DNA from 2 places in the Mycobacterium dioxanotrophicus genome. Region 1 is predicted to be linked to the other one. Evidence: predicted binding sites of a transcription regulator. Region 1 holds the regulator's gene; the other holds the start of a gene.
What was found. The regulator LexA, encoded in region 1, represses DNA repair genes until DNA is damaged. The targets are predictions, from matches to a motif close to CGAACANNTGTTCG.
Positions count from the first base shown of each region.

Region 1 (7,387 bases):
CCGAGGCCCCGCACCGCATCCTCGACCTTCTGTGCCAGCAGGTTCAGCGCGTCGTCGTCGACCTGCCTGCCCTGGCAGGCGCGCCGCACGCCCCGCACGACCTTCTCCCGGCTGAACGGCTCCGTGACGCCACTGCGTTTGACGACCGCCAGCACGGCAGTCTCTACCGTGGTGAATCGGCGGCCGCATTCGGGGCACGAACGCCGACGCCGAATGGCCTGCCCCTCGTCGGTTTCTCGCGAATCGACCACCCGCGAATCGGGATGACGGCAGAAGGGACAGTGCATCACCGCTCCTTCGTCATTCCGCCAGACCACAAGTTCGAGCGCCCTTGAGCCTACCTGCGCCGCCGGCGGTACTGCCCACGCCGGGTCCAATGGCACGTACTTCGCCGGACATCCGGCGAGTGCCGTTGCACACCAAGCCGTTTCGCCGCTCATGGCACGGTCAGCCGACAGGTGCGATCAGCGTCTGACCCGCATCCACGGCGACGGACTTGAGCTGGTTCAGATCGCGGATCTGCTGCACGACCTCGGCGACCGGTGCATCGGGAGCCACCCGCCGGGCCACCTGCTGCAGGGACTCACCGCTGCGCACCTGCACGACGGCCAACTCGTCGGGTGTCGGTGCGGCGGTCCCGACCACACCGCCCATCTGCGCCACCAGGCCCAGCCATACGGTGATCCCGGCGGCCACCAGCGCCAACAGGACTGTGGTCACGGGCGTGATGGGCTTGCGGCGATGCGACGCCCGTGACATCAGCACCCCGGTACCCCGGTACCGCAGGGCCGCCCCACCAGGACGCATCGGAGCTGGCCGGCCCACCGACCGAGGCCTGCGAACGGGACGGGCATCACGCTGGGGCAGCGGAGCGGGCCGGCTCGCCAACACAGCTGCGCGGGTCTCGGCGGGAATGTGGAGGATGGCCATCTGACTGCCTTTCAAGTCCGGGCGTTCGCTTCTGTGTTCGAATATAATCGATCAGGTGTTCGAACGATAGAACGTGTGATCGAACTGTTGCCAAAAGATAGACCGGGGTACCGACAAGTTCGGTTGAGGCGATTGACATCCGCACCCCGGCCCGGCCCTGGGGTCGCCCGGGGACGACACGCCTCGAACACATGTTTGATCATTGCGCGTACAGCGACTAGATTCGGCGCCATGAGCGACGAGAGCACCGACACTTCTGCTCCTCACGTGCGCGGCGACACCCCGGCCGACACCGACGGCACCAGTCGGCGCCGCAGTCCCGACAGCAGCCTCACCGAACGGCAGCGGACCATCCTCGAGGTGATCCGGGCGTCGGTCACCAGTCGCGGCTACCCGCCGAGCATCCGTGAGATCGGCGACGCGGTCGGCCTGACCTCGACGTCGTCGGTCGCGCATCAATTGCGCACGCTCGAGCGCAAGGGCTACCTACGGCGTGACCCCAACCGGCCGCGTGCGGTCGATGTGCGGGCAGCCGACGATCCCGTGGTGACGCCGGTGGTGACCACCGACGTGGCCGGGTCCGATGCGCTGCCCGAGCCCACTTTCGTCCCTGTGCTCGGTCGTATCGCCGCGGGCGGCCCGATCCTCGCCGAGCAGGCGGTCGAGGATGTCTTCCCGCTGCCGCGCGAGCTTGTGGGCGAAGGCTCGCTGTTCTTGCTCAAGGTGGTCGGCGACTCCATGGTCGATGCCGCGATCTGCGACGGCGACTGGGTGGTCGTGCGGCAGCAGAACGTCGCCGACAACGGCGACATCGTGGCGGCGATGATCGACGGCGAAGCGACGGTCAAGACGTTCAAGCGGACCCGCGGCCAGGTATGGCTCATGCCGCACAATCCGGCCTACGACCCGATCCCCGGCAACGACGCCGCCGTGCTCGGCAAGGTCGTCACCGTCATCCGCAAGATCTAGACCCCGTTCGAGGCGCGTCTCACTCGGCCCGGACGAATCCATTCGTCCGGGCGAACTCCTCGCTGGCGAACCAGATCTCGGCAACCGCATCGTCGTATTGACGACTGTCGGGTGACCAGTACATGCCCGACTTGGTGTCCGCCTTGATGGGGTAACCCTGCGGTGCCCGCTGAGGATCGTCCAGCGGCAGGTGCAGCGCCGTGGCGCTGGCCACCGGCTCGTCCAGTTCGATCGCCGCGTGCCGCCCACTGTGGGTCTCTGCGTCAGGATCGATCCGCGGTATCAGCGTCGGGATGGGCGTCGGCGCGGTGTCGACGTTGTCGGAGTCGAAGTCGGGATCCACCGGCGTCGCGGTGTGCTCGCGCGGCTCCTCGGCGACGTCGGCGGCGGCATCGGCGGCATCGGTGTCGTCCTGCTCGTCGAGGTCGTCCTCGTCATCGTCGTGGCCGCTGAGCAGCTCGACGGCCTCTTCCGGCGGTTCGTCATCATCGACGTCACCGATGGGGTCCACCCCGCCGGGGGAAGCCCACTGGCTCACGGGCATCGCGATGTCGGTCGGGTCGTCGTACGGCGAGGCTGCCGGGGTGTATGCCGCGGCCGGCGTTGCGGACTCGTAAGACCCTGCGAACCGCGCCGTGCCCGCCTCGGCTGCCCCGTACCCGGCCGGTTCGAACGGATTCGACTCGTCGACATGCTGCGTCGGTGCCTGGGCCTCGTCGTAGTCGTGCGCCTGATAGCGGCCCTGCTGGTAACCGACCTGGTCGTAGTGGCCTTCATCGTGCGGCGCGTCGTCATCGTCGTGCCCGTCGTCATAGCGGGCATCGTCGTAGTCGGAGCCGTAGTGGTCGTCGTCCTCGAATCCGTCGTGGTCGAAGTCGTCGTCGCCCCGACCGCGACGCCGGTGCCACAGTGCGGCGCCGACGATCAGGCCGGCCAGCAAGACGACCGGGATCACCGCGAGCAGCCACCACCAGTTCCAGTGCCAGGCGAACGGCTTGCTCGGCTCCGACGGCGACGCCTGCGGAGTCCCGTGAGGCTGATTGGCGTCCAGCCCGGGGATCTCCAGGCCGGCCAGCGACGACGCCAGGTTCGGCGGCTCTGTGGTGAAGGTGTTGTCCGAACGGTCCCAGGAGATCGCTCCCCCGCTGAACTTCTGCGTGATCACGCTGCCGTTCTCGGTCTGATCCGACATCGGCGCGCCGAGATCACCGTGGCCAGCGCCGAGCTTCTGCCACGCCGCGTTCATGGCACCGCGCACGATCACGGCGCCGTAGTCGGGGGTCAAGAAGATGACGGGCTTGTCGGACGCCGCGAAGCTCACGGTCCGACTGTTCTGCGCGAACCCACCGTCGGCTTCGCTGCTGGTGGGAAAGCCCAGATCACCCTCGGGGCCGCCGACACTCTGGTATTTCTCCAGCAGCTGGCCACTGATCGCGGCCGCCCCGGTGGCGGGGGTGTAGAAGATCGCGCCGTGCGCGTACTTCTGCCCGACGCCGTCGGCACCGATCGGGTACTGGTCACCGTCCTTGGCGCCCAGCGGCCCCATATCGCCGCCTTCGGCGCGGTGCGCCGCGCTGATGGCGGTGGTCGGGTCGTCGGCAACGGTCAGACCGCTGAGTTGGCCTGCCAGATCCGGTGGATCGGTGGTGAACTCCTTGGTCTTGGGGTTCCAGGACAGCTCACCGCCGGTGAACTTCTGCGAGACGACGTCGCCGCGGTAGGCCTCGTCCTCGGAGGGCACGCCCAGCACCCCTGCGGATCCGCCGAGCTTGTCCCACCCCGCGTTGATCGCGCCGCGAACTACGTGCGCCCCGGTCGTCGGGGTCCAGAAGATGACCGGTTTGTCGGATGCGCTGAAGGTCGAATTGCGGCTGTCCGGCGCACGTCCGGCACCTTCGTCGATGGTGGGGAATCCGAGATCGCTGTCGGCGGGGCCGCCGAGCGCCTCGTACTTCTCGAGGATGGCGCCCGTCACGTAGTGCGCACCCGTCGCGGGGGGTGAAGAAGATCTTTCCGGTGGCGAAGTTCTGCCCGAACCCCGAGCCGGCGGCGTAGACATCGCCGTTGCGCGCCCCCAGCGGTCCGCCGTCCCCACCGCTGGCATCCCAGGCCGCGGAGATGGCGGCACCCGCATCGGATTCGGGGCTCGCCGCCGCCACCGGCGCCAACAGGCCGGCGACGGCCACTGCGAACAGACCGGCCGTCACCCGCCGAACGGCCCCGTTCAGCCTTGTTCCCGGCCTCGTCATGCATCCTCCCCGCTGTTCGGCAAAGTTCCGAAGAATGTATCCCGCCCGACAACTCTGCTTTAGTCGGCGGCGATAACCAAGGAACATCGCCGATCGCGGGTCAAAAAACCCTGCGATTCAACCGTTCAGCGGGCTGCGCACCGGCGTTTTCGGATAGTCCCGACCGGGTCAGACCCCCAGACTACGACCGATGATCTCCTTCATGATCTCGGTGGTGCCGCCGTAGATGGTCTGCACCCGGGCGTCCAGGTAGGCCCGCGCGATCGGGTATTCACGCATGTATCCGTAGCCGCCGTGCAGCTGAAGACACCGGTCGATGAGGCTGACCTGCTTTTCGGTCGAGTACCACTTGGCCATCGCCGCCTGTTCGACCGTCAGCTTCTCGTTGAGGTGCAACCGCACGAATTCGTCGACCATCATCCGCACGACGGTGGCCTCGGTGGCCAGCTCGGCCAGCAGAAACCGGCTGTTCTGGAAACTGCCGATCGGCCTGCCGAACGCCTTGCGCTCCTTGGCGTACTGCAGCGTCTGTTCGAGCACCGTCTCCATGGCTGCGGCGGCCATGATGGCGATCGAGATGCGCTCCTGCGGCAGATTCTGCATCAGGTAGACGAAGCCCTGCCCCTCCTCGCCGAGCAGGTTCTCGACCGGAACCTTCACGTCGGTGAACGACAGCTCGGCGGTGTCCTGGGCTTCGAGGCCGATCTTGTCGAGATGACGGCCGCGTTCGAAACCCTCCATGCCACGCTCGACGACCAGCAGCGAGAAGCCCAGCGCGCCCTTGTCGGGGTCGGTCTGGGCCACGACGATCACGAGGTCGGAGTGGATGCCGTTGGTGATGAAGGTCTTCGAGCCGTTGAGGATGTAGTGGTCGCCCTCGCACACGGCGCGGGTCTTGATGCCCTGGAGGTCACTGCCGGTGCCCGGTTCGGTCATTGCGATCGCCGTGATGATTTCTCCGGTGCAGAACTTCGGGAGCCACCGCTGCTTCTGCTCCTCGTTGGCCAGCCGCAGCAGGTACGGCGCGACCACGTCGTTGTGCAGCCCGAAGCCGATCCCGCTGTAGCGGCCCGCGACCGTCTCTTCAGTGATGATCGTGTTGTAGCGGAAGTCCCCGTTGCCGCCACCGCCGTACTCCTCGGGCACGGCCATACCGAGAAAGCCCTGCTTACCGGCCTCCAGCCAGACCCCGCGGTCGACGATCTTGTCCTTCTCCCACTGATCGTGGTACGGCGCGACGTGCCGTTCGAGGAAGGCCCGGTAGGACTCGCGGAAGAGTTCGTGCTCAGGCTCGAACAGAGTGCGCTCGTACTTCACGACACCGCTCATGGTGTGACCTCCGGTACTGGGTTTTCGACTTGGGGCCAACTTATACCAACCGGATGGTTGGGCACATCCGAGGTGTATGTGCTGCGCCGTAGACTGGCCGTCGTGCCGGCGTCCCCGACAAGCCTCACGCACTGGGGTGCGTTCACCGCCCGAGTCGACGCCGGAGACATCACTGCCGTGACACCGCCGGCCGGCGACACCGACCCGTCTCCGCTGCTGGGCAACCTTCCCGGCGCCATCCGGCACCGCTCGCGCATCACCGGCCCGGCGGTGCGGCGCGGTTGGCTCCGCGACGGCCCCGGCCCGAGTAGTGGGCGGGGCGCCGACGAGTTCGTCGCGGTGTCCTGGGACGAACTGACGGAACTGTTGGCCGCCGAACTGCGCCGGGTCGTCGACACCCACGGAAATGAGGCCATCTACGCCGGCTCCTACGGATGGGCCAGCGCCGGGCGGTTTCACCATGCCCAGAGCCAGGTGCACCGCTTCCTCAAGATGCTCGGCGGCTACACCTCCTCGCGGAACTCCTACAGCCTGGGCGCCACCGCGGTGATCATGCCCCGCGTGGTCGGCACCCACGATGACCTGTTCAAGCGGTCCACCGACTGGGACGTCATCGTCGCCCACACCGATCTGCTCGTCAGCTTCGGCGGCCTCGCGCTGAAGAACACCGCCATCAACCACGGTGGCACCACCGCGCACCCCGCCCGCGACGCGCTGCGCCGGTTGCGGGACCGGGGCGGGCGCATCGTGTCGTTCAGCCCGCTGCGCGACGACGTCGACGGTGAATGCGAATGGCACGCACCTGTGCCTGGCACCGACGTCGCCGTCATGCTCGGGCTCGCCTACGTGCTGGCCACCGAGGGGCTGGCCGACCGCGCGTTCCTCGACACCTACTGCACCGGCTACGAGCGGTTCGAGCGTTATCTCCTGGGCCGTGACGACGGCATCGCGAAGTCGCCACGGTGGGCGGCGCAGATCAGCGGGATCGCCGCCGACGAACTGACTGCGCTGGCGCGACGCATGGCCTCCGGGCGCACGCTGGTCACTGTCAGCTGGTCCCTGCAACGGATCCGCCACGGCGAACAGGCTCCGTGGATGGGCCTGACGCTGGCCGCGATGTTGGGCCAGATCGGGGTTCCCGGCGGCGGATTCGGCCACGGCTACGGGTCGATGAACGAACCCGGGCTACCGCCGCTGCGCTGCCGGTTGCCGGTGCTTCCGCAGGGCCCCAACCCGGTGCAGACGTTCATCCCGGTGGCGGCCGTCAGCGACATGCTGCTGCATCCGGGCGAGCAGTTCGACTACAACGGTCAGCGGCTGACCTACCCCGACATCAAATGCGTGTACTGGGCCGGCGGCAATCCGTTCCACCATCACCAGAACATCCCCCGGCTGCGCCGAGCGCTGGCGCGCGTCGACACCGTGGTGGTGCACGACCCGTACTGGACCGCCATGGCCAAACACGCCGACATCGTCGTACCGTCGACGACGGCCTACGAACGCGAGGACTACTCCGGTTCCCGCAACGATCCGCTACTGGTGGCAATGCCGCGGCTCGCCGAGCCCTACGCGCAGTCACGCGACGACTACACGACCTTCGCCGCGCTGGCCACTGCGCTCGGCTTCGGCGAGCGGTTCACCGAGGGCCGCACTGCGCGGCAGTGGCTCGTGCACATGTACGAGAAGTGGTCTGCCGGACTGGATTTCGAGGTTCCCGCGTTCGACGAGTTCTGGGCGGCCGGCCAGCTGCGGCTGCCGACCGAACCGGGCCTGACGCTGTTGGCCGACTACCGGGCCGACCCACGGGCCCACCGCCTGGCCACGCCGAGCGGCCGCATCGAAATCTTCTCCGAGGACATCGACGGCTTCGGCTACACCGACTGCGTCGGCCACCCGGCGTGGTACGAACC
Region 1 covers NZ_CP020809.1:4,527,829-4,535,215, forward strand. Annotated here, with positions in the region: gene nrdR (transcriptional regulator NrdR) at 1-287, opposite strand, end outside; gene BTO20_RS22040 (LysM peptidoglycan-binding domain-containing protein) at 448-930, opposite strand; gene lexA (transcriptional repressor LexA) at 1,162-1,899, shown strand; partial or broken gene BTO20_RS22050 (LGFP repeat-containing protein) at 1,919-4,148, opposite strand; gene BTO20_RS22055 (acyl-CoA dehydrogenase family protein) at 4,317-5,477, opposite strand; gene BTO20_RS22060 (molybdopterin guanine dinucleotide-containing S/N-oxide reductase) at 5,580-7,387, shown strand, end outside.

Region 2 (7,387 bases), 2.4 Mb from region 1:
CTCGCGGCGGTCGATCAAGTTGGCCACCATCTCCTGGGCAAGGGCCACCGATTCCTCTGAGGGAGAAAGGAAGTGGATGAGAGAACTGAACGCTGCGAGCATCAACTCGGGGTCGCCTGCATCGACCTGTCGCGCTAGCACTACGGCCCGTCGATAGGCTGACTCGGCGCCCTCTCGATCATTCAGCTCTTCGAGCGTCTCGCCGAGCCGGAAACCCGCGTGCGACGCATCAGCAAGGTCTCCCGTTGCCATCGCCTCATCCACGTTGGCGCGTAGTTCTCCAGCTCGCTCTGCCGCCGACTTTGGTGGTGGCTGCAGTTTGCGCCAGACATCGCGGGCCTTTTCACCGACCCGGCTCAGGTCGTCGGTGACCTTGCATACCAGGTCGAATTCCGCATCTTGGATCAGTTCGGCATCGAATGTCTCGAAGATGAGGTGGCGTGCCGTGTCGTAATGATCGAGTGCTTTCTCCAGTTGTCCCGCGCAGAGTGCCTCGTCACCGAGCCGCTCGAGTTCCTCGGCCGACACTTTCGATTGCTCGCTCATCGGGCGACCTCCATACCATCCGCTCCTGCGGCGCCCGGACTGGAATACAAGTTCTTGCTGAGCAGCGCGATCAAGCCGCCCAAATTCACTCGCAAGTTCTGCTGCTCAAGCCTGTCCATCTCTGTCCCTCCTACGTCGGTTCGTTCGAGAACCGCATAGCGTCGCATGAGGTACCGACATGTCGAGGACTAGAACGCGCAATAGGTGCGGCGGGTTTCCCTCTCCCATGACAGTGACCACAGACCGGTTCGACAAAGGGATATGCGGTCAAGTCTGTTCGCTCGTGCACACGCCCAACTCGGCTTCGAGGCTCGCGTAGGTGGCGCGGCCGTTCTGGGCCGGCGTATCGACCGCGTACATGATTGTCTTCAATCATGTTATATATCAACATGATTGGTGAGATCGCATCAGTGAACGCGCTACCCGTCGTCGGCCGCGTCAGGTGGAGCCAGCAGTTCCTCAGGGCGGAAGTGATGGTTGACAGTGTCCTGACCCGTGTTCATCAGTGGCGGCGGATACCAGAGGATGCGGCCGGTGTCGGGATCGACGCTGGTCGTCCAGCCGAGGCCGACGAGGCGGTTATCGGGTCCGCAGCTCAGTCCGAGGTCCGGGGCGTCGGTCTGCCCGCCATGTTGCCAGTCGGTTTTGGCGTGGTGGACCTGGCAGTGGTCGGCCGCTGCGGTGCATCCCGGCCGCGTGCACCCGCGGTCACGGTCGTACAACAGCAGTCGTTGCGCCTTGGTGGCCAGCCGTTTGGTGCGGGCCATGTACAGCGGCTCTGCTGTGTGATGTTTGTAGATGGTGAGGTAGTGAAAGCTGTGAGAGGCCAGCCGAATTAAATCTTTCATCGGCATCCGTATGCCTGAGCCAGTGACCGCAATGCCCGCTGCGGACTCCAGCTCGGACAGCGTGGTGGAGACGACCACGGTGACGGGAAGGCCACCGTGCCGGCCGAGTCGTTTGGACATGAGCAGTTCGCGCAGCGCCGCTTTGAGCGCATCATGATTGCGCTGGGGCTGAGTGCGGGTGTCCCGGGCCGCAGCCTCCGCTTGGGCCTGCTCGCGCTCTTGCTGGGAGGCGTCTGCTTCCGGCGGATGGTCAGCGGCCACCGAATCAGCGGCGTCGGGGGCAGCGGGCTCGGGGGCAGCAGTGTCGGCCGCGGTGTCGTCGGTGTTGGGAGTGTCGAGTGGGTTGGGAGTCGGGTTGTGGATCGGGTGCGGGTCGTCGGGATTGTTGATGCCGGGCTGGGCCCACACACTGTTGATCGTGGCGACATACGCTGCGGTTTCGGGATCAAGCCAGCCCTCGACGTGTACGTACCCGTCGGCATCCTGTCGACCCAGACGCAACCCCCGACGATGCGCGGCGAGATCGGGACTGTCGCCGTCCTGATTGAGCAGAAACAGGAGTTTTTCCGCACCGGCCTTCAGGGTTTCAGGAGTCTCGCGCGTTGCCGCCGCCACCAGGTCAACTTCGACTTCGGCCAGTTCCGTCGCGTTGACGTAGCTCGCGACCTTTTTCACCGTGTCGCTGATGATCGCGATGTGATCAGCGCTGATCGTCCCGTCCAATAACGCCATTGCGGAGGCAGGAAGCGCAGGCTCCAACACCTCACCACCAACGGTGTACCGCGGTGCCAACTCGGTCGCTGCAGCTACACGGCGGGAGGCTTCCTTGCGGCTGATTCGCATCCGGGTAGCCAGCACATCAATCCAGGACTTGCCGCCGATCTCGTGCGGCGTGGCTTGAGCCATCAACGCCGCCTGGATGCGGTGATCAATGAGCGCATGAGTGCGGGCACGCTGTTCCCGTTCGGATTGGATCGCCAACAACTCTGCGGTGTCGAACGTCGTGAAATCGACATCGGCCAGCGCCGCGGTCGAAGCTTGGTGCCCCGTCAGTGCACGCTGCACTGCGTCTCGGGCCTCCGCAACGCCAACCGCCATGGTTCGAACATACATTCGAGCACTGACAGAATTTGCCGTGTTGAGACTGATGTGACCACAGTGGCCAGAGTTTTTGAGCCAGGCCTGGGCCGGTGCCGTTGACTGCGAAAGCTTAGGCAACCCAGTTTGATTGGGCCTGAGGGCGTCAGGCCCCGACGCATCCGGTCCCACAATGTCTATGTCACGACCGAGGCCTGGTGCGTAGGTGTCGGCCATCGTCGATATCGGCTCCCGATTGCCCCGAATCTGCTCGTAGCAGGCATCAGTCGTCTCTGTGACGATCGGACAGATCAATCCGGATATCCCACAGGTGGACGTGCCCGGGAATCTCTTGGTCCATGAACCACTCCCAGTCCTCATATTTGTCCGCGTCTGCCTGCCAGCCATCTGCCTCAGCGTCGCGGCCGGCACCACGTAGGACGCTGGCCACCAGGCGCTGAAGCGCCTGGCTCTTGTCGTGGAAACAGATGTCGTCGAGCATCTCGATTGCTTGCCGTGCGATGCCGTCGATCGCGTGATCCACCCGGTGGCGCGCCGCTTCGGCGAACATCAGCTCGGCGACCGCCCAGTGATAGGCCGCGTCGGCGGCGCGCATCGGGTGGTACATCTCCTCGCGGTCGATCAAGTTGGCCGCCATCTCTTGGGCAAGGGCCACCGATTCCTCTGAGGGGCTGAGGAATTCGCTCAGTGCGCTGAATGCCCACAGCATCAACTCCGGCATGGTGGCGTCGACTTGCCGCGCGAGTGCGACCGCCTGTCGGTAGGGCAGATTCCGCGGCGTCACGATCGCCGAGTTCCACGAGTGCCTCGCCCAGATCAATGCTGATTCTCGCGGCATGGGCCAGGTCACCGGAATTGGTGGCGTCGGCCGCCAATGTTCGTAATTCAGCTGCGCGCGGGGCCGGAGGCAGTAGTCCGCGCCGGATGTCGAGCACTTTCGCTCTGGTGCGGTTGAGGACCTGGACGATCCTGGCGGATGTCTCGTCATCGAAGACAACATCTATCAACGGCAGGAGCAGGTTGTTGACCTCCTCGTAGTGATCGATTGCCTCGTTGAGCCGTCCCGAGCACAGCGCACGGTCGCCGAGCTGTTCGCTGGCTTCCACGGCGTCGGCGATCAGTGCTGGTTGCTCGTTCATCGGGCGACCTCTGTGCCGTCGACGCCTGCGGCGAGCACGATGATGTCGTCGAGTGCCTCCGACAACAGGACTCGATCCTCAGGGCCGTCGCATTGGCCGGCCATCCGGGCCTGGACGAACAGCAGTTGCATGAGCCGACTGAACACGAGGTCGTCCGTTGTGCGGGTCAGCGCGCGCACGGCCCGGTTGTCCCAGTTCACCACTAGATGCGAGAGGTCGCCGTATCCCGGCGATGTCATGTCGATCTGCCCGTGACCGATGAAGACGGCTGGAAGGTCGGGCGATGGAAACTGGCGCGCGACAACGCGACACCCTGATGTGAGGAGCGCCTGACTACCGCGCTGCTCGAATGTCTGCACCTCGCCGGCGTCGAGGGACGGCATCGTCAAGGCAGCAACTTCGGATGCCGGATAGGCGCGGGTGACGGTCACGCCGGAAATCACTTGCGGCAGCATGAGCAGAACCTCTTGGTCGAGGGTGTGGCCGGCGTTGATGACGATTCGCCCGCCCGGGTTGAAACTGGCGATGGTGCGAAACTCCTTGACCGACACGGCATACAGGATGTTCGGGTTACGGTCGATGACGTCGATCAACCGCATCTGCCCTTCCGTCGTTTGTACCGTCAGCATGGGCAGCACGACTTCGGCCAATGCGAGATTCTCGGCGTCGACGCCATGCGTCGCCGCGGATCTGAGCTCCAACTCGTTGTCGGCGACGAATTCGGCGAACCGTTCGGGATCGGTGTCGGCGAGGGAACGCAGCCACGTGAGTGCTGTGTGACCGAGTTTGCGCCGTGTCATGGTCAGCGCCGCGTTGCTCATGATGGCTTCGCGGCTGGCGGTCGGCTCAAGCTTGGTGGAATTGATTGCGGCCCAGGAGAAGAAGCTCCACGCTGGCATCAGGGTGGCGTCCGCATCGTCGACCAACATGCCATTGACGTAGACGCGGTTACGTGCGGAGGGCTTGGACCTCCCCGCGGAACCGATATATACGACGCCCTGCAATCCCAACTCGTGGTCGACGACTTCGATGGCGTCGAACTGCCTGCCAACGCCCATGCCGCCGTAAACCGGTGAAACACCTTGCCGCACTGCGGAATGGTGTGCGCCGAAATCGTGCATCCACGGAAATCCGCGCGAAACACTCTGCGGTCCTTGGCTTGTCAGCACTGTGATATCGACGGGGAGGAATTCGGCGTACTTCTGAACCAACGGGCTCACCTGCTCGGCTCGTGCCCACCCGACCATGTTCGGGCGCGGCCGTAACCGCACCGTGGTTCCCACGGCGACGTACTCTGCGACTGTTCGGGTCGTGTATGTGCCGTCGCTGCGGCCGACCCACTCGATCGGCTCGGCGCCGGTCGCGCTGCGGGAGACGACGGTGATCTCGTCGGCGACGAGAAAGCAACTCAGCAATCCGATGCCGAATTGACCGAGGTAGGTCCGACGTCTCTGTTCCAGCTCCTCGCTCTTGGAGCTGGCGCCGACCGTCGCGAGGAACTGCTCGACCTGCTCCGGGCTGATTCCGATTCCGGCGTCGGTGATCGTGAACTCGCTGGCCGGCGAGTCCGGAGAGGCGATTCCGTACGGGGAGATCGAGATGACGCGCGGTACCGCGGGGCCACCAAGTGCGTCGCGTGCCGTGATGGCGTCGACCGCGTTCTGGATCAGCTCCCGCACATACACGCCGGGGCTGGAATACAAGTTCTTGCTGAGTAGTGCGATGACGCCGCCGAGATTCACCCGAAAGTTCTGCGGCTCAAGCCCGTCCATCTGTGGCCCCTTCTATGTCGGTTCATTCGAGAACCGCATAGCGTCGCACGGGGGACCGACAAGCCGGGTTCGGTCAGCGGATGCTGTTAGGCGGACTCGTCCTTCTCGATCTTGTCCGCGGCTTCGACCGCGGCCAGCGGCCCCTGCCGGCTCTGCAGTGCCTGCATCGCGGTGCGCGCGTAGATCATCTGGCTGGTGATGGCCATCTGGCCCCTGCCGCGGCCCAGGAAGGTGATGAACCAGGTCACCAGTGTGGTGAACCGATTCTTGTAGCCGACCAGGTAGACCAGGTGCAGCACCAGCCATGCCAGCCATGCCAACGGACCGCCGAATTCGAGTTTCTTGGACGATTTCGGGATCGGCACCTGGGCCACCGCGTCGAATCGTGACACCGTCGCCATGCTGCCCTTGTCCCAGTATGTGAACGGCTCGCGGTTCGCCGGATCGTCCTGACCCGCGAGCGAGCGCTTGATGATGTCGGTCGCGTAGGTGGCGCCCTGAATCGCGCCCTGCGCCATCCCGGGCACATCGGGGACTGCCATCAGGTCACCGACGACGAACACGTACGGATGGCCTTTGACGGTCAGATCCGGCTCGACGACGACGCGTCCCGCACGGTCGATCTGGCTGCCATCGGACTGCTCGGCGATCAACTTGCCCAGCGGGCTGGCCTGCACACCGGCCGACCACACCTTGCAGGCACAATCGATACGGCGTTCACTCCCGTCCTTATCTTTCACGGTGATGCCCATGTAGTCCACGTTGGTGACCATGGCGTTGAGCTGGATCTCGACGCCGAGCCGCTCCAGGCGTTTCTGGGCCTTGAGTCCGAGCTTGCGACCCATCGGCGGCAGCACCGCGGGGGCCGCGTCGAGCAGGATCACCCGGCAGTCCTCCGGCCTGATGGTGCGGAACGCACCGGCCAATGTCCGTTCGGCGAGTTCGGCGATCTGTCCCGCCAACTCGACGCCGGTGGGGCCGGCGCCAACCACCACGAACGTCAGCCGGCGCTCCCGTTCGGCGTGATCGGTCACCACCTCGGCAGCCTCGAAGGCCCCGAGGATGCGGCCCCGCAATTCCAGTGCGTCGTCAATGGTCTTCATGCCCGGCGCGAACGTCGCGAAGTGGTCGTTACCAAAGTAGGACTGCTGGGCGCCGGCGGCCACGATGAGGCTGTCGTAGGGCGTGACGGTCTCCTGCGACATCAGCTTCGAGGTGACTGTCTTGGCTTGTAGGTCAATGCCTTCCACTTCGCCGAGGCGGACCCTGACGTTCTTCTGGTCGCGTAGCACCAGGCGGGTGGTGGGCGCGATCTCGCCTTCCGAGAGGATGCCCGTGGCTACCTGATAGAGCAGCGGCTGGAAAAGATGCGTCGTCGTCCGCGAGATCAAGGTGACGTCGACGTCGGCGTGCTTGAGGGATCTCGCCGCCTTCAAACCGCCGAATCCGGACCCGATGATCACGACGTGGTGGCGTTCGGCGACGGTGGTCATATTGCTCCTTCGGGCACAGCGGCGGGACCGAATGACACCGGCAAACATACCGGCTGACGTGTCTGTGAGGGCTCGTTGCGCGTAGTCGGTGGGGAGGCTCGAGGTCTTGGGCACAATTGTCGCGATGGTGGCCGCCCGTATGCCGCTTACAGCCGCACGCGGTGGCCGCTCGAGTTGCGCTACGGCAAGGTCAGCCGTGGTGTGTGGCCATCGATAGCAGGCGTTCCCTGATTGCCCGAGTCTCGGCCCCGAGATCCATCGTGAGAAACCGGTACCTCTGCCCGCCGATGACGACGAACTGGTCGACGTCGGCGTCGACTGGATAGAGCAGGACGCCTTCCGCGATTGCACCGAGAAGATCGCGATCGTGTTGTGACTGCACATAGGCGTAGAGCTGGAACATCTGATTGCGCGAAAGTCTCGGTGTTCCGAATCAGTTCGGCTTGAGGAGCCTCGAAAGGTTCCGACGGGCGCCAAGTCTGGCCGTTGCT
Region 2 covers NZ_CP020809.1:2,102,837-2,110,223, forward strand. Annotated here, with positions in the region: gene BTO20_RS10155 (hypothetical protein) at 1-546, opposite strand, end outside; gene BTO20_RS10160 (HNH endonuclease signature motif containing protein) at 966-2,492, opposite strand; gene BTO20_RS39240 (hypothetical protein) at 2,755-3,213, opposite strand; gene BTO20_RS10165 (ATP-binding protein) at 3,628-5,403, opposite strand; gene BTO20_RS10170 (NAD(P)/FAD-dependent oxidoreductase) at 5,490-6,896, opposite strand; gene BTO20_RS10175 (hypothetical protein) at 7,087-7,299, opposite strand.
Region 2: a site for LexA is predicted at 2,497-2,510, ahead of BTO20_RS10160 (HNH endonuclease signature motif containing protein). Genes of this name have one in related genera too.